2 linked regions of the Pueribacillus theae genome follow. The main gene of each other region encodes a partner of the protein of the gene in region 2 in a complex. Links are inferred from orthologs where the notes say so. Each region holds a gene or a part of one and is shown on either strand. Other genes may lie near its edges. The genes, in order: DCC39_RS02325 and DCC39_RS00400.

What was found.
Region 1: the proteins of DCC39_RS00400 (region 2) and DCC39_RS02325 are in contact, whole or in part, in a crystal structure (PDB 6PRK), measured with the Bacillus subtilis proteins. The link is inferred for Pueribacillus theae from one-to-one orthologs.

What each region holds. Positions count from the first base shown.
Region 1 is NZ_QCZG01000002.1:182,135-185,466, reverse strand. Bases 333-3,332 are described here. They hold DCC39_RS02325 (RicAFT regulatory complex protein RicA family protein), read left to right. Parts: upstream 333-1,649; coding sequence 1,650-2,015; downstream 2,016-3,332. Other genes in these bases: mutS (DNA mismatch repair protein MutS), read left to right, coding at 3,175-3,332; DCC39_RS02320 (outer spore coat protein CotE), read left to right, coding at 2,247-2,807; miaB (tRNA (N6-isopentenyl adenosine(37)-C2)-methylthiotransferase MiaB), read left to right, coding at 333-1,653. Outside these bases: more of miaB, read left to right, coding at 136-332. UniProt on the Bacillus subtilis protein: May work together with YlbF to regulate community development.
Region 2 is NZ_QCZG01000001.1:68,360-71,450, reverse strand. The notes cover bases 51-2,809. They hold DCC39_RS00400 (YlbF family regulator), read right to left. Parts: upstream 1,771-2,809; coding sequence 1,330-1,770; downstream 51-1,329. Other genes in these bases: ylbD (spore coat protein YlbD), read right to left, coding at 2,423-2,797; DCC39_RS00395 (hypothetical protein), read right to left, coding at 1,913-2,320; DCC39_RS00405 (YlbG family protein), read right to left, coding at 1,009-1,281; rsmD (16S rRNA (guanine(966)-N(2))-methyltransferase RsmD), read right to left, coding at 51-461. Also shown: more of rsmD, read right to left, coding at 1-50; DCC39_RS00385 (YugN family protein), read left to right, coding at 3,004-3,091. UniProt on the Bacillus subtilis protein: Regulates sporulation prior to stage II. Positively controls the competence regulator ComK at a post-transcriptional level. May modulate the translation, stability or activity of ComS. May work together with YmcA to regulate community development.

The sequences.
Region 1 (3,332 bases), on a different replicon or contig from region 2:
CTCCTATTCGTAATGGGATAGAGAGCTTTTTTCTTTTTATGCAACATTTGTTATAATGTTATGGTTGATTAAATGAAAAGAAAAGCAATTTACTAGGAAAATCAGAGTTTTGTTTAGAAAAAGGAGGAGAAAAAAATGACAAATAAAGTTAGTGCAAATAATTCTTCGGACTTAAAATCCGAAAAGGATTATGCGAAATATTTTGAAACGACTTATCAGCCGCCATCATTAAGAGACGCGAGACGGCGCGGCAAAGAAGAAGTCAATGTACATTATGATTTCGAGATTCCTGAAGATGTAAAAAATATCGGAGCCGATCGTAAATATCTCATTCGAACATACGGCTGCCAAATGAATGAGCATGATACGGAAGTGATGGCAGGCATATTGGAAAACCTTGGCTATGAAGCTACTACGGTAGATGAAGAAGCCGATGTCATTTTGCTTAATACGTGCGCCATCCGTGAAAACGCAGAAAATAAAGTATTTGGCGAAATTGGACACCTTAAAGCGCTTAAAAGAGAAAAGCCGGAGCTTATTCTAGGTGTTTGCGGTTGCATGTCACAGGAAGAATCTGTCGTGAATCGAATTTTACAGAAGCATCCCCAAGTTGATTTGATTTTCGGCACGCACAATATCCACCGTTTGCCAACGCTTTTAAAAGAAGCTTTATTTAGCAAAGAAATGGTTGTGGAAGTTTGGTCTAAAGAAGGCGACATTATTGAGAATTTGCCCCGCGTACGCAAAGGCAATATTTCAGGCTGGGTTAACATTATGTACGGCTGTGACAAATTCTGTACGTATTGCATTGTTCCTTACACAAGAGGGAAAGAGCGAAGCCGCTTGCCTGAAGACATCATTGAAGAAGTGCGCCAGCTCGCACGGCACGGTTATCAGGAAGTGACATTATTAGGTCAAAATGTAAATGCATACGGGAAAGATTTTGACTTCGAATATGGGCTAGGCCATTTAATGGATGAAATCCGCAAAATCGGGATTCCGCGAATTCGCTTTACGACGAGCCATCCTCGCGACTTTGACGATCATCTTATCGAAGTGCTCGCAAAAGGCGGAAACCTTGTGGAGCATATCCACTTGCCTGTTCAGCACGGCAATTCTGATATACTGAAATTAATGGGACGCGCCTATACCCGTGAACAATATTTAGAGCTTGTCCGTAAAATTAAAGCGGCCATTCCGAACGTTGTTTTAACAACAGATATTATCGTCGGTTTCCCGAATGAAACGGAAGAGCAATTTGAAGAAACACTTTCCCTTTACCGCGAAGTCGGCTATGACAGCGCATATACATTTATTTACTCTCCGCGCGAAGGTACGCCGGCAGCCAGAATGAAGGACGATGTCCCAATGTCAGTGAAGAAGGAACGTTTGCAGCGCTTGAACGCGGTTGTTAATGAAACGGCGCTGGAAAAGAACCGAAACTATGTCGGGGAAGTCGTAGAGGTGCTTGTGCAAGGGGAAAGCAAAAAAAATAAAGACGTGTTAACAGGCTATACGAGAGGAAATAAAGTGGTCCATTTCCAAGGGCCGAAATCATTAATCGGACAGCTTGTCAATGTACGGATTACAACTGCAAAAACATGGACATTGGACGGGGAATTGGAAGAAATGTACGAGGTGAAAAGCTCATGACGTATACGAAGGAACAAATCATTGAAAAAGCGCTCGAATTGGCGGATATGATTTCAAACACAGAAGAAGTGAGCTTTTATAAAAAAGCGGAAGAAAAAATTAACGGGCATGAGAAGGTTCAGGGCTTGATTGCCGAAATTAAAAAACATCAAAAAGAAGCGGTCAATCTGCAGCACTACCGCAAACATGAAGCCCTCAAGCAGGTAGAAGAAAAAATTGACCGTTTGATGAATGAAGTGGATGAAATTCCTTTAGTAAAGGAATTTAAACAATCTCAAACCGAAGTAAATGATCTACTGCAAATGATTGCATCTACGATTTCAGACACCGTCACAAACAAAATAACAAATTCGAACAACTAACAGAAAAAGGCACTTTTCAGTGTCTTTTTTTCGTGAAAATCAATCCCGCCTCATGCTCCTCGTCTTTGGCAAATAAATGGATGAAATCGGCCTTTTTCGCCGATTTCAACTAGTCCGGCCTCCGGCTTCTGGCTTCTTAAGAAGAACGCGTAAGCGTTTTTCTTGCGATGTAACACAGGTCATATGCCTTGCATAGGATGTCAGTGAAGAAAAGAAGAGGAGGTATGATTAATGGCTGACAATTATAGAGAGATCATTGCCAAAGCCGTTTGCGGAAAAGGCCGCAAATATTCAAAAGCAACCCATACAGTAAATCCAACACATAAACCAACAAGCATTTTAGGCTGCTGGATCATAAACCATGATTATAAAGCAAAAAAGGACGGAGAACATGTTGAAGTTGAAGGCTCTTATGATATAAACTTATGGTGTTCCTACAACAAAAATACGAAAACAGAAGTTGTCACTGATACAGTAAAATATAAAGATATTATCCCTCTTAAAATCCATGATGAAAATACGGTAAGTGATGAATACGATGTTGTCGTAAGAGCCATACAACAGCCAAACTGCTTGGAAGCAACCATTGCGCCTAATGGCCACAAAATTCTCGTTCAAGTGGAAAGAGAATTTGTTGGAGAAATTTTATCTGAAACAAAATTGGTTGTCGCTGTTAACCCTGATGGGATCGTTGAAGAATTTGATGATGATGACCACACAGATTATGATCTCGATGATGAAGAATTTGAAGACTTGGATGCTGAATTCTTACTCGGGGAACTTGATGAATAATACACGAGAGGAGAAGAAATTCTCTTCTTTTTTTATTCTTTGGCTCTGTTCAACGGTACTGTTTGCAGCCCCACGGGCACGATTGACCTTCCGAGAAGCGGCAAGGATGTAATTACAAACGGATGCAAAGTTTTGCACCTGCGTTTGACCAGCTTATGCTCTGGTGTAGGCTTCCTCGGTGCAAGGCAGCTAAGATGCCAGAGCAAGTCGTCGCCTTCCTCGCGAAAAAAAGGTTCTCTACAGGCAAAATCGTCCCCGCTAATGTTCATTTATCACCAAGGTCATTCTTTTAGAGAAAAAAGACCGATATGTTATAATAAAAACAGATTGAATATGGACTAGAACGTGAAATAAGGTGGGTAAGACAATGGCCGAATACACCCCAATGATCCAACAATACTTACAAATAAAGGCACAATATAAAGATGCCTTTTTATTTTTTCGTCTTGGCGACTTTTACGAACTTTTTTTTGAAGATGCGGTAAAGGCGGCCAAAGAATTGGAAATTACACTAACAAAACGGGA
Region 2 (3,091 bases):
AATTCTTTCGCATGTTCAACTATAATTCGCCCAGAATGGGATAACAAACCGAAAGATTGAATCGTTTCAATATCTGAAACGGTTGTCTTATTGTAAGGTGGATCAAGAAAAATATACGAAAAAAAAATATTTCTTTTCTTAAGCGCCTTCAGAGCAATTTTTGCATCGTTTCGATAAACTTCGGCATTTTCCTTAAAATGAGAACGTTTTAAATTTTCGTTTATCGTTTGGACAGCTTTATAATCCCGATCTACAAAAATGACTTTAGAAAAACCTCTGCTTAAAGCTTCAATTCCCAGGGCACCGCTGCCGGCGTATAAATCTAAACCGACTTCATTTTGAAAATAAGGGCCAATCATATTAAAGATAGATTCCCGTACTTTATCTGTTGTAGGCCTTGTTGAATGGCCAGGAACTGCTTTTATCGATAACCCCTTCATTTTTCCAGCTATTATCCGCATTGTGGACACCTCGACAAATTGAACACTGCTCTCACTATTATCCCACTTGCAACCACCCGTAAAACCCCACTTCAAGATTTAGAGGAATTGATGGCGTTAAGTGGACAATGGTTACTAATTCCCTGGCAAGTCTCCTTTTATACAAAACCATCCTACCATATTTAATTAAAACTTTAAATTTATTTTTCTGTCAAATTTATTTTATGTATACAAAAGATTGATTTGGCAATAATACAACTAACAGCATCAAATACGATGTTGTGCCAACATCGGTGAAAGCTTACTTTCCCCATAAGCTTTCATCCGGTTTCTCCTCTCCCATTGCCTCAATGGATAGAGGCTCCTGCAGGACTTACCTGCAGGTATTTTTTTACATAAAGAAAACTCGCCGAACCTTATAGGCATAGACAGAGGCCTAATACTCTCGCTAACTCTCTACGAGCACAGTCTCGGTATACTGCTGCATCGATTTTCTGCCGTTCTGTCCATTCATACTTTCTAACGTCGTATAAAAACCCGGCTTTATATAAACCGGGTTCCAAAAATGCTACAAGCCAATTTTCAGTTCAAATTCCTTCTCTTTATCGACCACTTTTTCATATTCTGTTTTAAGAAAAGGTTTTAGTGAAGGCTGAACAGCTTTCACGTAATGCAGCGAATTAAGTTTTTCGATTGTTTCATCAATATTTTCTCTGTTGCAATATACAATAGCGTACTTCATCCTCTTAGATGTATAAACTACATTGCCAAAACGGCGCAAATTTTTCATTTGTTTTAAAGAATAAAGCCAAACCGAAAGGCCAATGCGCTCTCCGATCATCTCATTTCCCCTTTGCTTTTTATTACCAGTTAGCACGTCCTTTTTTCCTTACCCGCAATTGCAGGCTCCACCTGAACCGCAGCCACCTTCGCAGCTTCGATTATCAAAAAAAGGATTTCCTGTTGGAACTTTAATAAAAGGTGAAACAGCACCGGCAATAATTGCACTTACTTCATTTAACAATGATTCTAGATCTGCCTCTGATTGTTTAAATGCAGCAACGGCTTCATTAAGATCAAGTTCACGCTTTAAATGGCGCATTTTTGTAGAGATCTCTGTAAAGTTGGGATGATATTTACCAAACCTTTGAACTTCATCATATTCTTCTTTCATTTTTGAAAACCGTGCGATTAGTTGCTGTGCTTCTAAATTATGGGCTAATGACTCTTTTGCCTGTCGATATTTATTTGCAATCTCAGATTGAGAGATATATGTAGCTAACATATTAGAATTTTCAATCACTTCCAGCAAATCACTTGTTGCAATCATTCAATACACCTCCATACTCCTTTATTATATATAAATTACCCCTTAATTACAAAAAAAGGAATACGCCATGCAATTGGCTAACCCATTACATGGCATTATTTTATCACGCATTAACTAAGCAGCAGACCCCCACTGATTGGTCTCACTTTATATCGACAGTAAATTTTTCATGATATTGATAAGGCTGCTGATTATTATGAACAAATTGCAATGTAATCTCATGTGTTCCTTTTGGGAGGCCTTTTATAATAAAGGCAGCTTGATTAACATCCTCTATCTTTTTCCCATTTACATACACATGAATATGCCCTTCTCCATCCTTCCTTGTGCTTTTTTCACCATCGGAAACGAAAGAGAACCCGGGAACGATGCATTCAACATACACATCCCTTCCCTTTACACTGTAATTTATTTTAATTGCCTTAAATTTACTTTGTACAGGCATATCCGTTATATTTTCTTTACTAAAGGTAGTTAACGGTTGCATAAATGCCATTTGAAAGCATAAAAACAAGCCCACTCCAAGGCTAATTATCCATTTTCTGCTCATTTGATCATAGACCTCCTTCCTTCTTTTTAGTGTCCGCCCATTTATTTGTTTTTATCCAATATAAAACCCAGTGTTCACCACTGGGCTCTGTTGTAATATTGCTTATCGCCTCGGTCGATTATAAGTAAAAGGACTTTGATACATCATGCGGGGTGCAGTTGGCGGCTTTTGTTTTGGCTTAAAATCACGGATAAGCTCTTGAATATTTCCAACAAGTCCTTTCATATCTGAAATATTTTTTTGGACTTGATCGAAATCAACCTGTCTTAATTTCCCAAAAAAACCTAACCGCTCATCGGAACTGGAATTCCCTCCTTCTTTCTCTTTATAAACATCCCATACTTCATCTTGCTCACCTAATATATACCACTCCTCATATAATTCCTTCCAATTTCGCCTTCCATTTCTTACCTCTTTTATTAAAGAAGGATGTTTCTTAACAAATTTTTTAAAAGATTCGACAGATTGTTGAGACAACGGAATCCCTCCCGTAACCTATAAAAAGTATTCTTTCTTTATATTTTACCGCTCTGCCTAAAAAAGAGTTCGCCTATTTTATTATTTGTGTCAATTGTTCAATAATTTGATGAACTTTCGTTTTCAATTTCCTGTTTGTTTTCTTTACAATTAAAGTGGGTTATACTTAAACTGTTATTATTATTTGTTTAAAGGAGAGAAAATCGATGAAGTTTGAAAATACCGGCATTGAAGGGAAAACTGTTCAATTCTCTGTACTTGAGCATATTGCGGGCTCTGTCGGGTTATTTCGAG